2 linked regions of the Lacrimispora indolis DSM 755 genome follow. The protein of the gene in region 2 interacts with the protein of the main gene of each other region in a pairwise test. Links are inferred from orthologs where the notes say so. Each region holds a gene or a part of one and is shown on either strand. Other genes may lie near its edges.

Region 1 (3,326 bases), 540 kb from region 2 along the record:
TACCAAAAGCATAAAGATCATGATGACCGGGTAGGTAAGGGTATTCCTGATATTCTTCATAAGAGTATGTTCTTTTTCATAATATCCTGCCAGGGATTCCATGATCTGGTCCAGGGTCCCGGTTTCCTCCCCCAGCTTTGCCATATGGATCACATAGAAAGGATAAACGCCTGTATTTTCCAGCACTTTCGAGAAAGGAATGCCCAGCTCCGCCTCCTCCGCCATCTGTATAAGAAGCTTTTTCTCTTCCTCCCATACCGCATCCTCCGCCATAACAGACAATCCCTCGTCAAGAGGGATTGCAGCATGGAGAAGAATGGATATTTGAAGGCAGAAAGCGGAAAGTTCCCTTGAGGAATACGGCTTTTTCGCTTTCGTTTTCATCTGTTGTATCTCCTTTAAATGAAGTTCTTTAGTACGTATATTTTGCCTTATAATTGGAGCTGTTTGTGATATATTGCTGTATGGCCGGGTCACTGTTTCCGGAAGATGCAAATGTCGGGTCCATAAGCTTCCAGTCATATCCGTCAAAATAGATGATATTGTCTACCCAGCCCTGGCCGTCAATATAAACATTGACCCACGCATGGTAAAGGCTGCCCGTATAGCCCACCACCAGCTTTGTGGGGATATCCTGGGAACGAAGCATTGCTGTCATAACTGCCGCATAGTCAAAGCAGATCCCCTTTTTCTGAGCCAGCACCTGATCCACATTGGGCAGATAGCCGGACTGAACGGAGCTTGCCAGCGCCGTATCGTAAGTGAAATTCTTGATTACAAAATTATAAACGTTGGTCACAACCCCAATGTCATCGGTTGCAGAAGCCGCCAGCTCCTCTCCCATTTTCACCACCGCACTTCCCGCGGAAAAATTCACATACTGATTAGGGTAAAGAAATGGATCAAACTGATCTGCAAGGGTCACATTGATATCGCTGCTGGATTTTATGGCATATTGGGTCCCCTGTACCTGCTCCAGAACCCGGACCGTGTATTTTCCGTTTCCTTCCGTCAGAGGGAAGACCTCATAGGAGGATCTGGCATTTAAATCATAGGAATACGTCTCTCCTCCGCCTTTTATCACCTGAACCTTTATCTTGGAGGAATTTCCGCTGTACTGGACCATCACATAGCCATGGCTTGTATTGGAAGCATCGATGAGCACAGAGCCGTTCCCATAGGTGACCGTTCCCGGAGCCTGAGGGATTCTCACATTGCTCCCGGCCGGTTTTGAATAAAGAGGAACCGCATCGTCCTCAATGGTCACCACAGTCTTCCACTCAATGCTTTCATCTGTACTGTCCGCTGCAGCAATATTACTGCCTGACACAAAGCCGCTGAAAGAAAACAGTATTCCGGCGCAAACAGCCGCCATAAACGTACCATTCTTTTTCATAATCATCATCTCTCCTCATCTATTGTCCCAAACGTTGTCTAACAATCTCATACGCCAGCACACCTGCTGCTACAGAAGCATTCAAAGAATCGATATCCCCCTTCATAGGTATGGAAGCGACCATGTCACATGTTTCCCTGACCAGTTTTCCCACACCGCTGCCCTCACCGCCGATTACAAGGCCGATTGGCCCCTTTAAATCAAGGCGGTACATCATTTCCCCGCCCATATCGGCACAGACAAACCACATTCCTTTTTTCTTCAATTCTTCCATGGTAGCCGTTAAGTTGGTGACCTTGGCCACCGGCGTATAATTAAGCGCCCCTGCTGAGGTCTTTGCAACCGTTGCCGTAAGTCCCACTGCCCGGCGTTTTGGAATAATGACCCCATGTGCCCCGGCTAAATTGGCTGTACGGATGATCGCCCCCAGATTATGTGGATCCTCGATCCCGTCTAACAGGAAGAGGAAGGGGGGCTCCCCTTTTTCCTCTGCCGCCTTTAATAAATCTTCCACTTCCGCGTATTCATAGGCTGCCGCATGGGCAATGACCCCCTGATGATGTCCTTCCTCGGACATCTGGTCCAGGCGCTCCCTTTCCACGAAATTAATGATGGTATCCTTCTTTTTTGCTTCCCGGATAATGGACTGGATCGGGCCATCCTGAACTCCCTTTTGCACGTACAGCTTATCAATCGTCTTTCCGGAACGGAATGCTTCCAAAACCGCATTTCTTCCCTCTATCGTAAATTCCTCTATCATTCCAGTTCTCCTATTCGTTCAAGTCCCTTTCCCACCAGGGTGACCAGCCGGTCTAAATCGCCGTTTAAATACAGATAGCCGCACAAGGCTTCAAATCCGGTGGCAGTCCTGTAATCGGCAACGGTTGCATGCTTTGCAGTCGTCACCGCCTTGGCATTGCGCCCCCGCTTGTATGCTGTCACCTCTTCCGGAGTTAAATCCTCGTCTTCAAGAAGCCGGCGGATGATCTCTGCCTGGGCTCCTGCATTCACCAGCCTGGCACTCTTCTTATGCATATTATGCACCTGGGTGCTTCCATGGTTCATAACCTTTGTCCGCACGATCAATTCATATACCGCATCCCCGATATAAGCCAGTGCCAATGGAGAATAGGATTTTATATCCACTTCCTTCAGCTTCAGCGTATCCTTAAAAAAATCAGAAAACCCTGACAGTGATGTTATATTCTCTTCCATTTTACACCTTCCCTGGTGTCCTCCAAAACGATCCCCTTTTCTAAAAGCTTTCCGCGGATCTCATCAGCAAGGGCAAAGTTCTTGTCTTTTCTGGCCTGCTGCCTGTCTGCGATCATTGCTTCGATCTCATCATCCAGGATCTCTTCTTTTTTTTCCGTAATAATTCCAAGAACATCGCACAGCCGTTCAATGGTTTTCTTTAAGTAGACCACATATTCTTTGGAACTGTCTTCGTTTGTGGTGGAATTGCTTAATTTTACCAGCTCAAAAATGGCGGAAATAGCATCTGCTGTGTTGAAATCATCATCCATTGCTGTCTCATATTTGGAAACCAGCTCCTGTGCGGCCTTTTTATCCTCACCTTCAAGAAGCTTTTCTGTTTTTGCAGAGGCCTCCAGTCCTTTTAATTTATCCACAGCAGTCAGGATTCTATCCAGCCCGTTCTTTGATGCTTCCATTAAATCGGCGCTGAAATTAATGGGGCTTCTGTAATGTGCGCTGAGCATAAAGAAGCGAAGAACCTGTAAATCATACTTTTCGCTGATATCCCGTACAGTGAAAAAATTACCCAAAGATTTGGACATCTTTTTATTATCAATGTTCAGGAAGCCATTGTGCATCCAGTATTTCGCAAATTCCTTTCCATTGGCCGCCTCACTCTGGGCGATCTCGTTCTCATGATGGGGGAAGATTAAATCTTCTCCGCCTGCATGAA
Region 2 (3,174 bases):
GATACTGGGAATTGACAGGCAGCATAATATCGTTATCATAGGCGCTGGAAATTTAGGTCAGGCAATTGCCAATTATGCAAATTTTGAAAAACGTGGCTTCCTCATTAAAGGAATGTTTGATATCAATCCACGGCTGATCGGCCTTGTGGTCCGTGGAATTGAGATCCGCAGCGTAGATGATCTGGAGCAGTTTGTAAAGGACAATGATGTTCAGATTGCTGCTCTGACCATTCCAAAGACAAAGGCACCGGAGATTGCGGACCGCCTTGTAAAGGCAGGGATCAAGGCGATCTGGAATTTTGCTCATACGGATCTTAGCGTGCCCGATGATGTGGTGGTGGAAAATGTCCACTTATCGGAAAGCCTGATGCGGCTGTCTTACCGGGTCTGTAACATGCAGGATCAGAACGAGGAAGAAAAAAACAAGCAAGCTGAAAAAAAGGGGTAACATGCCTGCCGGCAGGTGAAGGGGAGACTTTTCGCTGCCGGTAGTTTTTCTATGACAAGGTTTAAGGAAACACCCTACGGGTATACCTTTACACCCGATGGAGCGGGGTGGACCCTGCCCAGAAAGCATGGGCTATAATAAGGAAAGGCGGGAGAAATATGAGATATCTGGTAACAGGAGGACAGATGAAGGAGGTGGACCGCTATACCATAGAGAAGGTGGGGATCCCCTCTCTGGTGCTTATGGAACGGGCAGCCCTGGCGGTTACAGAAGAAGTAGTAAAATACGGGAAAAAGACGGACCGGATATGGGTCTTATGCGGAAACGGCAATAACGGGGCGGACGGAGTCGCAGCTGCCAGAATGCTGCATTTAAAAGGATATGCAGTGTCAGCCTTGCTTGCAGGAGGAAGGGAAAAGGGAAGCGGTGAATATCTTACTCAGGTTTCCATTGCAGAGCATACGGGCGTCCATCTGGTGGAATTCCCTGATTTTAAACCCGGCTCCATCCATATTCTCATTGACGCGCTTTTTGGCGTGGGGCTGGACCGGGAGATCCTTGGTAAATACCGGGAAATCATTGAGGCAGTTTTTTTCTACAGGCCGGAATTTACGGTGGCAGTGGATATTCCCTCAGGCATTCATTCCGATACGGGACAGGTCATGGGCATTGCCTTAAAGGCGGATGTGACCGTCACCTTTGGCTATGAAAAGCTGGGGACCATGCTGTATCCCGGAAAAGAATACGGCGGAAAGGTTCTTGTGGCTGACATCGGTTTTCCGGGCAAAAGCCTGGAACGCCTTAAACCGGAATTTTTTACTCTGGATCCAGGGGATGAGGAACAGCTCCCTAAACGCCCGGCTTATTCCAATAAAGGGACCTTTGGAAAGGTCCTTGTTGTGGCTGGATCGAAAAACATGAGCGGAGCCGCTTATTTAAGCGCCCTTGCCGCTTACCGGACAGGGGCAGGGCTGGTGAAGATTTTTACTGTAGAGGAAAACAGGACCATCCTCCAGACAGGGCTTCCGGAAGCCATCATCACCACCTACGACGCAAAAGAGGCAGAGGCATGTACGGCAGGATTTAAAGAGCTGCTGGTAAAGCAGTGTGAGTGGGCCACCGCAATTGTTCTGGGGCCTGGGCTTGGGCAGGAAGTCTATGTGAGGAATTTGGTGGAGGAAGTCCTTGCAAATGCATATGTTCCCATTATTCTGGATGCAGATGGCCTGGGAGCCATCGCTTCAAACCCGGAACTAACCAGCTATTTCACGGAAAACATCATTGTGACGCCTCACTTAGGAGAGATGGCAAGGCTAACCGGCAGTTCTGTGGGAACCATAAGGAAAAACTTGGTGGCAACTGCCAGGGAATATGCGGACCGGTTCGGCATCACCTGTGTGCTGAAGGATGCGGCGACCATTGGAGCGTTAAAGGATCAGAGGACCTATATCAATGGAAGCGGCAACAGCGCCATGGCAAAAGCCGGTTCAGGAGATGTGCTGACAGGGATTATAGCCGGGCTTCTGGCCCTTGGCTTAGAAGAGTCGGATGCAGCGGCTTTTGGCATATGGCTTCATGGCCGTACAGGAGACATGGTAAGAGAGAAACAGGGAGATCACAGTCTTCTTGCCAGGGAGCTGGCAGAAGAGATACATTCAATATGGCAGGGACAAACGAGGTAACAGAGAGATGAAATTATACAGCAGAGTTTATGAGACAGTGGATTTGGATGCCATTGGGCACAACATGGAAGCCATGAAGGCAAATTTAAAGGAAGGGACCAGGATGATCGGTGTTGTGAAATCCGACGGATACGGCCACGGAGCGGTTCCCATAGCCTGGGCCATAGATCCTTATGTGTGGGGATATGCGGTGGCGACCGTGGAGGAAGGCGTGATCTTAAGAAAACACGGGATCAAAAAGCCCATTCTGGTCCTGGGCGTAGTGCCCTTGGATGGATACGGCCTTTTGGTGGAAAATGAAATCAGCTCTGCGGTATTTCAGCTGAAACGGGCGGAACGCCTTTCCTGTCTGGCAGAAAAGGAAGGAAAAAAAGCAGTCGTCCATCTGGTAGTGGATACGGGCATGAGCCGGATCGGATATCCGGTAACAGAGGCAGCGGCGGATGAGGCTGCAAAAATCTGCAGCCTTCCGGGAATTGCAGTGGAAGGGCTGTTCACTCATTTCGCAAAGGCGGATGAAAGGAATAAGGAAGCCACAGATAAACAGATTGAAAAGTACGAAAAGTTCGTGACAATGCTCACTGAGAGAGGGATCACCATTCCTATCCTTCACTGCTCCAACAGCGCCGGGATCCTGGATGTGCAGAAGGCCAACTTTCATGCGGTACGGGCAGGAATATCCCTTTACGGCATTTATCCCTCGGAGGAAGTTGACAGGAACACGGTAAAGCTGGAGCCTGCTATGGAATTAAAAAGCTTTATCTCCTATGTGAAAACCATTGAGCCGGGAACTTCCGTAAGCTATGGAGGAACCTTTACTGCTGACCGGGAAATGACGGTCGCTACTATTCCCGTTGGATACGGTGACGGCTATCCAAGAAACCTTTCCGGAAAAGGGGAAGTGCTTATCAGGGGACAGCGGGCTAAGATCCTGGGGAGGGTCTGTATGGATCAGTTTATGGTGGATGTGACCGGAATTCATGGAGCAGAGGAAGAGGATGAGGTGGTTTTAATCGGCAGGCAGGGAAATGAAGAGATTACGGT

What was found.
Region 1: the proteins of K401_RS0127725 (region 2) and rlmB interact in binary tests that used the Escherichia coli proteins (3 or more experiments, as listed by UniProt). The link is inferred for Lacrimispora indolis DSM 755 from one-to-one orthologs.

Annotation. Positions count from the first base shown.
Region 1 is NZ_AZUI01000001.1:6,250,331-6,253,656, forward strand. What follows is about bases 287-3,285. They hold rlmB (23S rRNA (guanosine(2251)-2'-O)-methyltransferase RlmB), read right to left. Parts: upstream 2,157-3,285; coding sequence 1,416-2,156; downstream 287-1,415. Other genes in these bases: K401_RS0130260 (type II secretion system F family protein), read right to left, coding at 287-384; K401_RS0130265 (transglutaminase-like domain-containing protein), read right to left, coding at 413-1,396; K401_RS0130275 (Mini-ribonuclease 3), read right to left, coding at 2,153-2,611; cysS (cysteine--tRNA ligase), read right to left, coding at 2,596-3,285. Outside these bases: more of K401_RS0130260, read right to left, coding at 1-286; more of cysS, read right to left, coding at 3,286-3,326. UniProt on the Escherichia coli protein: Specifically methylates the ribose of guanosine 2251 in 23S rRNA.
Region 2 is NZ_AZUI01000001.1:5,714,002-5,717,175, reverse strand. The notes cover bases 22-2,868. They hold K401_RS0127725 (bifunctional ADP-dependent NAD(P)H-hydrate dehydratase/NAD(P)H-hydrate epimerase), read left to right. Parts: upstream 22-606; coding sequence 607-2,130; downstream 2,131-2,868. Other genes in these bases: alr (alanine racemase), read left to right, coding at 2,138-2,868; K401_RS0127730 (redox-sensing transcriptional repressor Rex), read left to right, coding at 22-448. In the rest of the region: more of K401_RS0127730, read left to right, coding at 1-21; more of alr, read left to right, coding at 2,869-3,174. UniProt on the Escherichia coli protein: Bifunctional enzyme that catalyzes the epimerization of the S- and R-forms of NAD(P)HX and the dehydration of the S-form of NAD(P)HX at the expense of ADP, which is converted to AMP.